2 regions of the Streptomyces sp. NPDC001222 genome follow, and region 1 is predicted to be linked to the other one. Evidence: riboswitches for the same ligand, from Rfam matches in the RefSeq annotation. Region 1 holds a riboswitch; the other holds the start of a gene.
The links. A riboswitch is a leader RNA that binds a small molecule or an ion and turns the genes downstream of it on or off. The one in region 1 is predicted to bind glycine.
Positions count from the first base shown of each region.

Region 2: another riboswitch for glycine. It lies ahead of gcvT (glycine cleavage system aminomethyltransferase GcvT); the one in region 1 lies ahead of gcvP (aminomethyl-transferring glycine dehydrogenase).

Region 1 is NZ_JBIAXT010000013.1:187,565-195,194, reverse strand. Features, by position in the region: gene ACFY2Z_RS20100 (DUF881 domain-containing protein) at 1-59, shown strand, start outside; gene ACFY2Z_RS20095 (FHA domain-containing protein) at 121-993, shown strand; gene ACFY2Z_RS20090 (MerR family transcriptional regulator) at 1,037-1,792, shown strand; gene ACFY2Z_RS20085 (bifunctional nuclease family protein) at 1,878-2,351, shown strand; gene ACFY2Z_RS20080 (MerR family transcriptional regulator) at 2,868-3,542, shown strand; gene ACFY2Z_RS20075 (DNA polymerase IV) at 3,597-5,096, shown strand; gene ACFY2Z_RS20070 (PRC-barrel domain-containing protein) at 5,018-5,389, opposite strand; glycine riboswitch at 5,504-5,599, shown strand; gene gcvP (aminomethyl-transferring glycine dehydrogenase) at 5,777-7,630, shown strand, end outside.
Region 2 is NZ_JBIAXT010000010.1:161,150-168,779, reverse strand. Features, by position in the region: gene ACFY2Z_RS16620 (hypothetical protein) at 241-603, opposite strand; gene ACFY2Z_RS16615 (hypothetical protein) at 701-862, opposite strand; gene ACFY2Z_RS16610 (L-serine ammonia-lyase) at 1,441-2,808, opposite strand; gene glyA (serine hydroxymethyltransferase) at 2,895-4,157, opposite strand; gene gcvH (glycine cleavage system protein GcvH) at 4,170-4,547, opposite strand; gene gcvT (glycine cleavage system aminomethyltransferase GcvT) at 4,654-5,775, opposite strand; glycine riboswitch at 5,961-6,071, opposite strand; gene ACFY2Z_RS16590 (AAA family ATPase) at 6,243-6,926, shown strand; gene ACFY2Z_RS16585 (enhanced serine sensitivity protein SseB) at 7,045-7,630, shown strand, end outside.

The DNA.
Region 1 (7,630 bases):
TCGTCGACGCCTTGCGGGCGGCGAAGCAGCCTGACTACGCTCGGTCGTCCTCACAGTGAACCGGGAGTGCATGGAGCCCGTCCGGCGAGGGCATCAGGTTGCGGGGGGTCGGCGCACCGAATGGGTGGTGCGTGGTGGAAACTGTCTGGTGGATACGGACGTTGTGAGGATGTCCGGGTCGGCCGGTGTATGCAATCAGGGTTCGTCCTGCCCCACGGGCGGGTCTGTTTCGGTCAAGGGGAATCGCCCGTGAAGTTGTTTGCGAAGTTGTTCGGCAAGAGCGCGCGAGAGGGCAATGACAACGCGTCTGCCCGTCATCGCGCACAGCCACAAGACGCGGAGGGCCAGCGCCCGCTGTTCCGGGACCAGGTCACTGGTCCGGGTGGTGACATTTCCGGAGGCCAGGGCGCGCCGTCTGTTGACCCTGGCGCGTCCGGCCCCATAGGTTTCGGGGGCATGTCGGCCCTGGTGTGTACGAGGTGCGGCCACCGCAACGCGGAGAACAGCCGCTTCTGCTCCAACTGCGGCGCGCCGCTTCGGCCCGGGGCGGTTCCGGAGCGCGCGTCCGAGACCACGTCCACGATCTCCATCTCGGGTCTGGAGGCGTACGACGCGGAGGCTACCGGCCAGACGGCGGTGCCCGCGCTCTCCCCGGAGGCGCAGGCCGCGGTCGACGCGCTGCCGTTCGGTTCGGCGCTGCTGGTGGTGCGTCGCGGCCCCAACTCGGGCAGCCGCTTCCTGCTGGACAGTGACCTGACCACGGCGGGGCGTCATCCGCAGAGCGACATCTTCCTCGACGATGTGACGGTGTCGCGTCGCCATGTGGAGTTCCGCCGCGGTCCGGACGGTTCGTTCTCGGTCGCCGACGTCGGCAGCCTCAACGGTACGTACGTCAACCGTGAGCGCATCGACCAGGTCCTGCTCCACAACGGCGACGAGGTCCAGATCGGCAAGTACCGGCTGGTCTTCTACGCCAACCAGCGGGGCATCTGACCGTCTCCCAGACTCCGTCCGGGGGGACTCCAGGGAAGGTCCCATGCTTCACACACCGAGCGGCGGTGCCGACAGCGGCACCGTCGCCCCGGACCGCGGGCTGATGAGCATCGGCACCGTGCTGAACGTGCTGCGCGAGGAATTCCCCGAAGTCACCGTCTCCAAGATCCGTTTCCTGGAGTCGGAGGGGCTGATCGAGCCGCAGCGGACCCCCTCGGGGTATCGCAAGTTCAGCGCGCGGGACGTCGAGCGGCTCGGTCATGTGCTGAGGATGCAGCGGGACCACTATCTGCCGCTCAAGGTCATCCGTGAGCACCTGGACGCCCTGGAGCGGGGTGAAGAGGTGCGGTTGCCGTCCCTGGGCCGTCCCCGTGACGCCGGTGACGGGGAGCTGCTGGAGGACCTTCTGGGCGAGCCCGAGGCCGCCCCGGCCGCGCGGATCGACCGCGACGAGCTGATGACGGCGGCCGGGATCAGCGCCGAGCAGCTCGCGGAGTGGGAGTCATACGGCCTGGTCACGCCCCTGGTGGAGGGGATCTACGACGCCGAGGCCGTCACGCTGGCCACTCTGCTGGCCGAACTCGGCCGCCATGGCATCGAGCCGCGCCATCTGCGGGTGATGAAGGCTGCCGCGGACCGCGAGGCGGGGCTGGTGGACCAGGTGGTGGCTCCGTTGCGCCGCCATCGCAACCCGCAGACCAGGGCGCACGCCGAAGCCCGTACGAAGGAGCTGGCCGGGCTGGCGGTCAAGCTGCACGCGGCGCTGGTACAGGCCGCGCTGGGCGTACGGCTGCCCTGAACCGGAGACGTTCGCCGTCGGCGGATCCGCCCGTCGTTCTGTGCCCGACTACCCAAACATCCCGACCACGGCCTAGGGTTGCTGTGTGAACGAGCTCGATGTCGTAGGTGTCCGGGTCGAGATGCCCTCCAACCAACCGATCGTGCTCCTGCGTGAAGTGGGAGGCGACCGCTACCTCCCCATCTGGATCGGCCCCGGGGAGGCGACGGCGATCGCGTTCGCCCAGCAGGGCATGGCCCCCGCACGACCGCTGACGCACGACCTGTTCAAGGACGTGCTGGAAGCCGTCGGTCAGGAGCTCACGGAAGTACGCATCACGGATCTGCGTGAAGGCGTCTTCTACGCCGAGCTGGTCTTCGCCAGCGGCGTCGAGGTGAGTGCCCGGCCCTCCGATGCCATAGCGCTCGCCCTGCGCACCGGTACGCCGATCTACGGCAGTGACGGGGTGCTGGACGACGCGGGTATCGCGATCCCGGACGAGCAGGAGGACGAGGTCGAGAAGTTCCGCGAGTTCCTCGACCAGATCTCTCCCGAGGACTTCGGTACGAGCAGCCAGTGACACGCCCCGCGGGGCGTGCCGGACGGGGTGGCGGAGCCGAGGAGCGCCTGCGCCGCGCGCAGGGTGCCCCGGGGCACCCGGGCCCGCGGTCGCGTCCGTGAACGGGCCGGGACGGCCCGGACCTCCGCAGGGCGCGGAGCACCGCGCGGTCGGCGCCGGATGTCCGTAGAACGGAGTGCGGGGTCTGCCGGGCGCGACCGGCTGCACCGGAACAGGTGCGCTGGAGGACCGGGCATCGAGAACGTGCAGGTCACGCCGTGGAGCCGGGCGACCGGCGATGAGCCGCCGTGAAGCCTGATGCGGCAGCCGGAGACGCGGCATCCGCGGTCACGGCTCGATGGTCCGTACGGCATCTCACGATCCGCCGCCAGAGCATTCGGCTAGCCTTTCCCCGCGGTGGGGCACGAGAAACCACTCCTAGGGTGATTATCACTCGGCGTGCCGAGTGTGGCGATCGTTGACGCACCCTTGGTGACTGCCTACCGTCGAGAGGGCAGGTCAAGGACGGAGGTCGGCGTGAGAAGCAGCGGCGGCGGTACGGCAGGGGGGGCTCCCGGACGCAGTCTGGGAGAGAGCGGTCCGTACCCTCCTCCAAGCTCTCGGCTCCGCGCGAGCGGGGCGTGCCCCCATCACGACGACACGGCCGGCTCCGCCTCCCAGAGGCCGACGGCCGTGACGGGCGACGCGGGCGTGGCGGCCGAGTATGTCGGCTATCGCGGCCCCACGGCGTGCGCCGCCGCGGGCATCACCTACCGGCAGCTGGACTACTGGGCCCGAACGGGTCTCGTCGAACCGAGTGTGCGCCCCGCGTACGGCTCCGGGACCCAGCGGCTGTACAGCTTCCGGGACGTCGTCGTCCTCAAGATCGTCAAGCGCTTCCTCGACACCGGCGTGTCACTGCAGAACATCCGCACCGCCGTCCAGCACCTCAGGGAGCGCGGCTTCTCCGACCTGGAGCGGATGACGCTGATGAGCGACGGCGCGACGGTCTACGAGTGCACCTCACCCGACGAGGTCCACGCCCTGCTCCAGGGCGGTCAGGGCATCTTCGGTATCGCCGTGGGCGTCGTGTGGCGTGACGTGGAGAGCGCGCTGTCGCAGCTGCACGGGGAGCGGGTCGACACCGGGGAGACCATCGTCGGCCACAACCCTGCGGACGAGCTGGCGCAGCGCCGCAACCGGGCGGTCTGACACACGCGGCGACCACGGGTCGCGTTGTCAGTGGCGTAGGGCAGCATCGGAGATGTGAGAACCGCGCCCACGATCCTGCATCTCGACATGGATGCCTTCTACGCCTCGGCGGAGCAGGCAGCCAAGCCGAGCCTGCGCGGGAAGGCCGTCGTCGTGGGCGGGCTGGGGCCCCGCGGGGTGGTGGCGACGGCGTCCTACGAGGCGCGTGTGTTCGGCGTGCACTCGGCGATGCCGATGGCCCAGGCACGCCGGCTCGCACCGAACGCCGCGTATCTGACGCCGCGCTTCGGGTTCTACCGGCAGATCAGCGAGCAGGTCATGACCCTGCTGAGGGCCCTGTCGCCGTTGGTGGAGCCGCTGAGCCTCGATGAGGCGTTCGTGGACCTGGAGGCCGGGGGAGTGGCCTGGGACGAGGAGTCGGCGCGGCTCGTGGGGGTCAGGCTGCGCGCGGACATCCGGTCGGCCACGGGTCTGACGGGCTCGGTGGGGCTAGCAGCGTCCAAGATGCTCGCCAAGATCGCCTCCGAGCAGGCCAAGCCGGACGGCCTGGTGCTGATCCCGCCGGGCACCGAGCGGGCGCTGCTCGGCCCGATGCCGGTGCGCACGCTGCCCGGGGTCGGGCCCGCCACCGGGGACCATCTGCGCAGGGCCGGGATCACCACGGTCGACGAGATCGCCGAGGCCGGCGAGGACGAGCTGGTCAGGCTGCTGGGCAAGGCCCATGGGCAGGCGCTGTACGCCATGGCGCTGGCCCGGGACGATCGGCCCGTCGTCGCGGAGCGGGAAGCCAAGTCGGTGTCGGTCGAGGACACGTACGACGTCGACATCCATGACCGGGTCCGGGTCGGGATGGAGGTGCGGCGGCTCGCGGACCGTTGTGTGAGGCGGCTTCGGGACGCCGGGCTGTCGGGAAGGACCATCGTGCTGAAGGTGCGCAGGTACGACTTCTCGACCCTCACCCGCTCCGAGACATTGCGCGGACCGACGGACGATCCCGCGGTGGTGCGCGAGGCGGCCGGGCGGCTGCTGGAGTCCGTGGACACCACCGGCGGGGTGCGGCTGCTCGGTGTCGGCGTCACCGGGCTCGCCGACTACACCCAGGAGGACCTGTTCGCCCAGGCGCATCTGGCGGCCGGGGAGGCGGTGGCGGAGGAGCGTTCGGAGGAGGAGGCCGTCGCCGAGCCTGTCGGCGAGACGTCTCAGGCACCGGCCGAGCCTGTCTGGCGCGCGGGGCAGGACGTGCGGCACATCGACCACGGGCACGGCTGGGTGCAGGGCAGTGGGCTGGGCAGGGTGACGATACGGTTCGAGACGCCCGACTCGGGGCCGGGGCGCGTGCGCACGTTCCGCACCGACGACCCCCGGCTGGAGCCGGCGGATCCGCTGCCCCTGGTGTCCCGAAGACCCGAGGCTGCCGAAAAGGGTCCCCAGGCTGCCGAAGAGAGCTCGCAGGCCGCCGAGGACAGTGCTCGCCCTCAGGCCCCGTCGGGCTTCGCCAGCCGCCCGAAGTCGCGGTCCGGCGGCGGGGGCGGCGGGGCCACGTCGAGCCCGTAGTGGTGGTAGAGCTGCAGCTCCTGCTCGGGGGAGAGGTGCCGCCCGACCCCGAAGTCGGGTGCCTCCTTGATCAGCGCACGTTCGAAGGGCACGTAGAGCGAGCCCTCGACCAGCCGGCTGGGTTCCAGCGGCACGAACGCGTCCCTGCTGAACAGACCCGTTCGTATGGCCGCCCACTCCGGCACCCCGGTCGCGTCGTCGAGATAGATCTCGTCGATCGTGCCGATCTTGACCCCATTGCGGTCGAACGCCTTGCGGCCGATCAGATTCCGCGGATCGATCTCGGTCTGCACGGTCCCTCCAACTGGTCGCAACACATCCGTCAGCACTACAAAAGAGCACATTCAGCACGGCGGCCACTCGAAGGTTGTCTTGTTGTCCCCGCTGGTAGGCTGGCAAGCGGCTGTCGACCCCGTGCGGGAGAGCTCTTCGGAGGGATCCGGAGGCGCCGAAGGAGCAAACCCTCCCCGGAAACTCTCAGGCACACGTACCGCACGGACGAGGTCACTCTGGAAAGCAGGGCGGGTGTCGACGGCATCCGCTCTCACCGACGGTGAAAACCGGAGCGCCTTCGGGCGGACCGGTGAAGCTCTCAGGTCGAGATGACAGAGGGGGAGGCCGCCGGGGTACCCACGCCGAGGTACCCCTCGAAGGTCGCGTCAGACCAGGAGGCCTCCGCAATGACCGCCCATCGCATTCCGCTCTCCGAGCTCGAGCAGGGTACGCCCTTCGAGCAGCGCCACATCGGGCCCGACCAGGAGGCGCGGGCCAAGATGCTCGCGCACGTCGGCTACGGCTCGCTCGACGAGCTCACGGCCGCCGCGGTCCCGGACGTGATCAAGAACGCCGACGCCCTGGACCTGCCGGGTGCACGCACCGAGGCCGAGGTGCTGGCCGAGCTGCGCTCGCTCGCCGACCGCAACCAGGTCCTCGCCTCCATGATCGGTCTCGGGTACTACGGCACCTTCACGCCCCCGGTGATCCTCCGGAACGTGATGGAGAACCCGGCCTGGTACACCGCGTACACCCCCTACCAGCCGGAGATCTCGCAGGGCCGGCTGGAGGCGCTGCTGAACTTCCAGACCACGGTTGCCGACCTCACCGGCCTGCCGACCTCCGGGGCCTCTCTGCTCGACGAGGGCACGGCCGCCGCCGAGGCGATGGCGCTGTCCCGGCGCATGGGCAAGAACAAGAAGGGCCTGTTCCTGGTCGACGCGGACGCGCTGCCGCAGACCATCGCCGTGATCGAGACCCGTGCCGAGCCCACCGGGGTCGAGGTCGTCGTCGCCGACCTCAGCGACGGCATCCCGGCCGAGGTCGCCGAGCGCGAGATCAACGGCGTACTGATCCAGTACCCCGGCGCCTCCGGTGCCGTACGCGACATCAAGCCGGTCATCGAGCAGGCCCATGAGCTGGGCGCGCTGGTCACCGTCGCCGCCGACCTGCTCGCGCTCACGCTGCTGACCTCCCCCGGCGAGCTGGGCGCCGACATCGCCGTCGGCACCACCCAGCGCTTCGGCGTGCCGATGGGCTTCGGCGGCCCGCACGCCGGCTACATGGCCGTGCACGAGAAGTTCGCCCGCAGCCTGCCGGGTCGGCTCGTGGGTGTCTCCGTGGACGCGGACGGACACAAGGCGTACCGGCTGGCGCTGCAGACGCGTGAGCAGCACATCCGCCGTGAGAAGGCGACCAGCAACATCTGCACCGCCCAGGTGCTGCTCGCGGTGATGGCCGGGATGTACGCCGTCTACCACGGGCCCGAGGGCCTGCGCACCATCGCGCAGCGCACGCACCGGTACGCCGCGATCCTGGCCGCCGGGCTCACCGCCGGCGGGGTCGAGGTCGTCCACGGTTCCTACTTCGACACCCTCACCGTGCGGGTGCCCGGCCGGGCCGACGCGGTCGTCACCGCCGCCCGCGAGCGCGGTGTGAACCTGCACCTCGTCGACGCCGACCACGTCTCGATCGCCTGTGACGAGACGACCGGGCGGGCCCAGCTGACTGCCGTCTGGGGCGCGTTCGGCGTCGAGGGCGATGTCGCGGCGCTCGACGGCACGACCGAGGACGCGCTGCCGCGGACGCTGCTGCGCACCGGCGCCTACCTGACGCACCCGGTCTTCCACCAGCACCGCTCCGAGACCGCGATGCTGCGCTACCTGCGCCGACTGGCCGACCGCGACTACGCGCTGGACCGGGGCATGATCCCGCTGGGCTCCTGCACCATGAAGCTCAACGCGACCACCGAGATGGAGCCGGTCACCTGGCCCGAGTTCGGGCAGCTGCACCCCTTCGCGCCCGCCGACCAGGCCGAGGGCTACCTCACGCTCATCCGTGAGCTGGAGGAGCGGCTCGCCGAGGTGACGGGCTACGACAAGGTCTCCCTCCAGCCCAACGCCGGTTCGCAGGGTGAGCTGGCCGGCCTGCTCGCGGTGCGCGGCTACCACCGTGCCAATGGTGACGACCAGCGCACGGTGTGCCTCATCCCGTCCTCCGCGCACGGCACCAACGCGGCCAGCGCCGTGATGGCCGGTATG
Region 2 (7,630 bases), on a different contig from region 1:
CTTCCGGCCGGCCTCAGCACTCGATGATGTCCACCGCGCGGCCGCCCCGGGCCGTCTCCTTGTACTTGGTCACGCTTGCCGCGAGTGCGATCAGCTCTTTGACCTGCGGATTCGGCGTCACGTTCTTGATCCGCTCGGCTGCGGGGGGAGTTCGGCGACCGATGCCGGTGTGCGAGTCGGCGGCCGGTCGGCCCGTCGGCGAACTTCATCAGGGGTGACGCCGCCGTAGCCAGACCGGGATCAGGTCGAGGCGACGGAGGCCGCGACGGGGATGGGGAGGTCGCCGCTCTCCAGGGTGATGAGCTGGTCCGGGGTGGGGTCGGATAGCTCGTCGGCGCCCCACACCGTCATGTCGTGCAGGCCGCAGTCCGGGCCGTCCACGGTCACCGCGGGCCGGTCCCCGGGAGGTGCGGCCAGGATGACGCTGCCCCGGCCGTGCTCCGCCGTCAGCACGACCGCGCGGTCGAGGACCAGGGCCTCGGTCCAGGTGCCGGGGGAGATCACGACCAGGTCGCCGGGCGCGGCGGCGCGCACCGCGTCGGCGATGCGGTGGAAGGCGCCCCGGCCGCCCTGTCCTTTGGGTGCCACGGTGTGACGGGTCATGTTCGGATCCTTCTGCTGAATCATCTGCGGGAGCCGCTGTCGCGCCCGGCTCCGGCCTGCTGTTCTTCTGTCGTCTCGCCCGCACCTCTCGTCATGTCTACGTCGACTTCGGCCCCTGGTCCTCGGATGACGACGTGGGGTGCGGCTGCTGCGAGCTGTACCGGTCCGGGTTGATGTGGGCACGGAAGGTACCGGTCAGGTACACCGACTGGATCGTCTTTTCGAAGATCTTGAAGGGCAGCTGGAGCCAGAAGTCCATGAAGCCCTGCGATACGGCGGCCCCAGCCGCGGAGCTCGGTGAGCGGGCCGCGGAAGTCGTACTCGTTGCCGGTCAGCCGCATCCGGCCGAGCATGTCGCTTTCGAAGACCAGGCCGCTGTCGGTGCGCTGCGCGACGAGGTCGCCGTTCCCGGTGTAGCGGTTCCACTGGCCGCGCCAGACGTCCGTCTCCAGGAAGCCGCCGTCGTCGGCCACACGCTGCCGGACCACCGTGCCGTGGTCGTACTCCTTCCACACCGAGTACGGGGTGACGCCCTCGCCCCCCCGCGTACTCGCGCACGCGCACCGGGCCGCCGGAGTGCACTGGGGTCTCGCGGACCACGACGGTGGTGGGGGTGCCGTCCGGGCCGGGCAGCGAGAGCTGGTCGCGGAAACGGCGGGCTCCGGGGGTCCACCGGTCCTGCCAGGCCCTGCCGTCCCACCAGGTGCGGATCTGCTCCTGCCCCGGGGCGACCCGGATCCCTTCTCGGTTGAACTCGGCGGTCGGCACGGGCCACGGCCGACACATACCGTGTCCGGCCCGGCGATCGCAACCACCGCACAGTCAGGGCCTGTTTCCCTAGCACTCGATGATGTTCACCGCGAGCCCGCCCCGCGCCGTCTCCTTGTACTTGACGCTCATGTCCGCCCCGGTCTCCTTCATTGTCTTGATGACCTTGTCCAGGGAGACCTTGTGGGAGCCGTCGCCGCGCATCGCCATGCGGGCCGCCGTGACCGCCTTGACCGCCGCCATGCCGTTGCGCTCGATGCACGGGATCTGGACCAGACCGCCGACCGGGTCGCAGGTCAGGCCGAGGTTGTGCTCCATGCCGATCTCGGCCGCGTTCTCCACCTGCTCGGGGGTGCCGCCCAGGACCTCCGCCAGCGCGCCCGCCGCCATCGAGCAGGCCGAGCCGACCTCGCCCTGGCAGCCGACCTCCGCGCCGGAGATGGAGGCGTTCTCCTTGAAGAGCATGCCGATCGCGCCCGCGGCGAGCAGGAAGCGGACCACGCCGTCCTCGTCCGCGCCGGGCACGAAGTTGATGTAGTAGTGCAGCACCGCCGGGATGATGCCCGCGGCGCCGTTCGTCGGGGCCGTGACCACCCGGCCGCCGGCCGCGTTCTCCTCGTTCACGGCCATCGCGTAGAGGGTGATCCACTCCATCGCGCGGGCCAGCGGGTCGCCCTCGGCACGGAGCTGACGCGCGGTGACGGCCGCGCGGCGGCGGACCTTCAGACCACCCGGCAGGATGCCCTCACGGGACAGGCCGCGGGTCACGCAGCCCTGCATGACCTGCCATATCTCCAGCAGGCCCGCACGGATCTCCTCCTCCGTGCGCCAGGCCCGCTCGTTCTCCAGCATCAGCGAGGAGATCGACAGACCCGTCTCCCTGGTCAGGCGCAGCAGCTCGTCGCCGGTGCGGAAGGGGTACTTCAGCACCGTGTCGTCGAGCTTGATGCGGTCCGCGCCGACCGCGTCCTCGTCGACGACGAAGCCGCCGCCGACCGAGTAGTAGGTCTTGGTGAGCAGCTCGGTCCCCGAGGCGTCGTACGCCCACAGGGTCATGCCGTTCGCGTGGTAGGGGAGCGCCTTGCGGCGGTGCAGCACCAGGTCGTCGTCGAAGGAGAACGCGATCTCGTGCTCGTCGAGCAGCCGGAGGCGGCCGGACTCCTTGATGTCCTCCACCCGCCGGTCGGCGCCCTCCACGTCCACCGTGCGGGGCGAGGCGCCCTCGAGGCCCAGCAGCACGGCCTTGGGCGTGCCGTGGCCGTGGCCGGTGGCGCCCAGGGAGCCGTACAGCTCGGTGCGCACGGAGGCGACCGATTCCAGCAGCGCCTCGTTGCGCAGCCGCAGGGCGAACAGGCGTGCCGCGCGCATCGGGCCGACCGTGTGGGAGCTGGACGGGCCGATGCCGATCGAGAACAGGTCGAAGACCGAGATGGCCACGGGTACTCCTCAATACGGGGGTGGTGCAGGGGCCGGCCGGGCACCGCGCTTCTCTCCAGTGTGCGCGGTGCCGGCCGAAGGGTGACTTACCGGGCGAGACCCGGGTACAGCGGGTGCTTGTCGGCCAGGGTCTTCACCCGGGCCTTGAGTGCATCGACGTCGTAGGACGGCTTGAGCGCCTCGGCGATGACGTCCGCGACCTCGGCGAAGTCCTCGGCCGTGAAGCCGCGGGTCGCCAGGGCGGGCGTGCCGATCCGAAGGCCCGAGGTGACCATCGGGGGGCGGGGGTCGTTCGGGATCGCGTTGCGGTTGACCGTGATGCCGACCTCGTGCAGACGGTCCTCGGCCTGCTGGCCGTCCAGCTCGGAGTTCCGCAGGTCGACCAGGACCAGGTGCACGTCGGTGCCGCCGGACAGCACGTCCACGCCCACGGCCCGGACGTCGTCCTCGACCAGGCGCTCGGCCAGGATGCGAGCGCCCTCCAGCGTCCGCTGCTGCCGTTCCTTGAAGTCCTCGCTCGCCGCGACCTTGAAGGCGACCGCCTTGGCGGCGACCACATGCTCCAGGGGACCGCCCTGCTGACCGGGGAAGACCGCGGAGTTGATCTTCTTGGCCAGCTCGGCCGTCGAGAGGATCACGCCACCGCGGGGGCCGCCCAGCGTCTTGTGGGTGGTGGTGGTGACCACGTGGGCGTGGGGGACCGGGTTCGGGTGCAGACCCGCCGCGACCAGACCGGCGAAGTGCGCCATGTCGACCATGAGGTACGCGCCGACCTCGTCCGCGATCCGGCGGAAGGCGGCGAAGTCCAGCTGCCGCGGGTACGCCGACCAGCCCGCCACGATCAGCTTCGGGCGGTTCTCCTTGGCGAGGCGCTCGACCTCGCCCATGTCCACGGTGCCGTCGTCGCCCACGTGGTAAGCGACCACGTTGTAGAGCTTGCCGGAGAAGTTGATCTTCATGCCGTGGGTCAGATGGCCGCCGTGCGCCAGGTTCAGACCCATGATCGTGTCACCGGGCTGGAGCAGCGCGAACATCGCGGCCGCGTTGGCCTGCGCACCCGAGTGCGGCTGCACATTGGCGTGCTCGGCGCCGAAGAGCGCCTTGACGCGGTCGATGGCGATCTGCTCCACCACGTCGACGTGCTCACAGCCGCCGTAGTAGCGGCGGCCCGGGTAGCCCTCGGCGTACTTGTTGGTGAGGACCGAGCCCTGGGCCTCCATGACCGCGACCGGGGCGAAGTTCTCCGAGGCGATCATCTCGAGGGTGGACTGCTGGCGGTGCAGCTCGGCGTCGACGGCCGCGGCGACCTCCGGGTCGAGCTCGTGCAGGGGGGTGTTCAGAAGTGACATGGATGCGGTTCCTCAGCTGCCGGAGAACTCGGTGTACTCGTCCGCGGTGAGCAGGTCGGAGGGCTCCTCCGACACGCGCACGCGGAACAGCCAGCCGCCCTCGAAGGGGGCTGAGTTCACCAGCGACGGGTCGTTCACCACGTCCTCGTTGACCTCGGTGACCTCGCCGGAGACCGGGGAGTAGAGGTCGCTGACCGACTTGGTCGACTCCAGCTCGCCGCAGGTCTCGCCCGCGCTCACCGTGTCACCGACCTCCGGGAGCTGGACGAACACGACATCGCCGAGCGCGTTGGCCGCGTGCTCCGTGATGCCGACCGTCGAGACGCCGTCCTCGGCGCCCGACAGCCACTCGTGCTCCTTGCTGTAACGCAGCTGCTGGGGGTTGTTCATGGCCTGAATTCTCCTGTACGCGCGGGAGTGGTGGTGAAGGGGGACTGCTGAGAAGCTCGTGAGCAGGCCGCACGGGGCGGTGCGACGTCCGGCCCGGGCCCAGTGTCTACTTCTGGCGCTTGTAGAACGGCAGCGCCACGACCTCGTACGGCTCGTGGCTGCCCCGGATGTCCACCGCGACCCCGGCGGTGCCGGGCGCGGAGTGCGCGGCGTCGACGTACGCCATCGCGATCGGCCGGCCCAGCGTGGGGGAGGGCGCGCCGGAGGTGACCTCGCCGATCACCTCGCCGCCGGAGACGACGGCGTACCCGGCCCGCGGCACCCGCCGGCCCTCGGCGACCAGGCCGACCAGGACGCGCGGCGGGTTCTGCGCGGCGCGCTCGGCGGCCTCGTGGAGCGCCGCGCGCCCCACGAAGTCGCCCTCCTTCTCGAACTTCACGACCCGGCCGAGACCGGCGTCGAAGGGGGTCAGGGAGGTGGTCAGCTCGTGCCCGTACAGCGGCATGCCCGCTTCCAGGCGCAGGGTGTCCCGGCAGGACAGACCGCAGGGGATCAGGCCGACCGGCGCCCCCGCCTCGGTCAGCGCCTGCCACAGCTTCTCGGCGTGCTCGGGGGCGACGAACAGCTCGAAGCCGTCCTCGCCGGTGTAGCCGGTGCGGGCGATCAGCGCCGGGACGCCCGCGACCGTGCCGGGCAGGCCCGCGTAGTACTTCAGGCCGTCCAGGTCGGCGTCGGTGAGGGACTTCAGGATGCCGGGGGACTCGGGGCCCTGGACGGCGATCAGCGCGTAGGCGTCGCGGTCGTCGCGCACCTCGGCGTCGAAGCCGGCGGACCGCTCCACGAGCGCGTCCAGCACCACCTGGGCGTTGGAGGCGTTGGCGACGACCATGTACTCCCGCTCGCCGAGCCGGTACACGATCAGGTCGTCGAGGATGCCGCCGTCCGCCTGGCAGATCATGGTGTAGCGGGCACGGCCGACGCCGACCGAGCCGATGTTGCCGACCAGCGCGTGGTCGAGCAGCCGGGCCGCGTCCGGGCCGGTCACCGTGATCTCGCCCATGTGCGAGAGGTCGAAGAGGCCCGCCTTCGTCCGGACCGCGAGGTGCTCGTCGCGCTCGGAGCCGTACCGCAGGGGCATGTCCCAGCCGGCGAAGTCGGTCATCGTCGCGCCCAGCGAACGATGCAGGGCATCGAGCGCGGTACGGCGCAGGGGGCTGCTACTGCTCATCGGTTGTGCTCCCAGGGCGATGGGGTCCCGGCGCGCGAACGAAGCCGGGCGCAGGGGGAGGGCGAGGTCGTTTCCTCCCCATCTGTCATCGGAACCTGAGAGGTTCGCCATGACCCCGCGGGGCGGGTCGTCACGGCTTGCACCTTGGGTGGAGCCACCTGAAGCGGCCCGCTTTCCAGATGTGCCTCGCCCGCGCGGTATCGGGGCCTGAGAGATTCAAGGGAGGGACTTGCTCCTTCGGCGCCCGGGCGGACGTACGGCGACGTACGGACCCGGAACTCTCCCGCGCGGATTCAAGCGGCCGGTATGCAGTTGGCGGGCACATCATTGCACGCCTTGTCCGATCATGGCAGGGCCGTATCCGTGACCGGCTTGTGGCGCTACGGCGACGCGACCACGAGACACCGCTCATTACCTTCTCTTTACACTCGACGGGGACGGGACTTCCTGACCCCCAGGGGAGGACGATCACGGTGGACAGGACGACGGCGTACGCGACGATCTCGGGCATCGCGGTGCCCGCCCAGCCCGGATCCCCGGCCCGTCGGGCCCGCGATGAACCGCGGGCGGCGGCGGGCACCCGGGTCCGTGATCTACGAGACCGGGCGGGCCGGGGCCCCCGGGGGCTCACCTTCCGGGCGGGCGACGTCGTCGTGATCACCGGGCTGCCCGGCAGCGGCAAGTCCACCCTCATGCGCCGGGCGGTGCGGGGTGCGCGGATCGACTCCCAGGACGTCCGGGACCGCTGGGACGAGCGGCTGTCCCGCTTTCTGCCGTACGCGGTCTACCGCCCCCTCGTCCGCCTCGCCCACTACGCCGGCCTGCGCCGCGCCCTGCGCGCCCGCACCGGGGTCGTCGTCCACGACTGCGGTACGCAGACCTGGGTGCGCGCCTGGCTGGCCCGCGCGGCCCGCCGCCGCGGCGGCGCCCTCCATCTGCTCGTGCTCGACGTCACCGCGGACACGGCCCTGGACGGTCAGCGCGAGCGCGGCCGGGGCGTCTCGCGGTACGCGTTCCTCAGGCACCGCCGGGCCACCCGGCGCCTGCTGGGCTCCGTCGCAGGGGGAACCGTCCCCGACGGCTGCGGCTCGGTGGTCCTCCTGGACCGGGAGGCGGCGGACGTCCTGCACCGGATCGACTTCGCGGACTGAGACGGGCGCCGGGGGCGGAGGCGGACGTCGTGGACCGACCCCGCGAACACACCCCCCGCACCCGTTAGCCTTTCGGTCCTCAGCAGTGGTTTCTCAGCTCTTTCGCAGGCGGTGGCAGATGGACTTCCCGGCGGATCTTCCCGCGGACTTCCCCGCACAGACACACCCCCATCCGCACGGCGGATGGCCGGGCAACGAACTGGAAGAGGTGCTCTCCGCCTCGCTCGGCGTCCCCTCGGCCGGCGGCCGGATCGTGGAGGTCCTCGGCCGCAGCTTCCTGTGGGTGCCGCTGCCGAGCGGCGGAGGCCCGCAGAGCGGCCCGCTCGACCTGCCCACGCTGGAGATCGAGGGGCAGGCGTATGTACCGGTGTTCAGTTCGGAGGAGCAGTTCCGCCAGGTCGTCGGCAACCACATGTCGTACACGATCGCGCCCGCCGTCGAGTTCGCCCGCGGGCTGCCCCCGCAGGTCGGCATCGCGGTCAACCCGGGCGGGCTGGTGGGCGTGCCGCTGCCGCCGGCCGCGGTGGCCGAACTGTGCCGCGGCGGGCGCACCGAACTGGACGGTCCGGTGAGCGGCGGACGGGTCCGGCTCTTCGAGCCCGACTGGCAGGACGACCCGGTGGACTTCCTCTCCGCCGCGTCGGCCGAGTTCGCTGCGACCGGGGTGGTGCTCACCGCCCGCCGCTGCCTGGCGGCGATCGAGA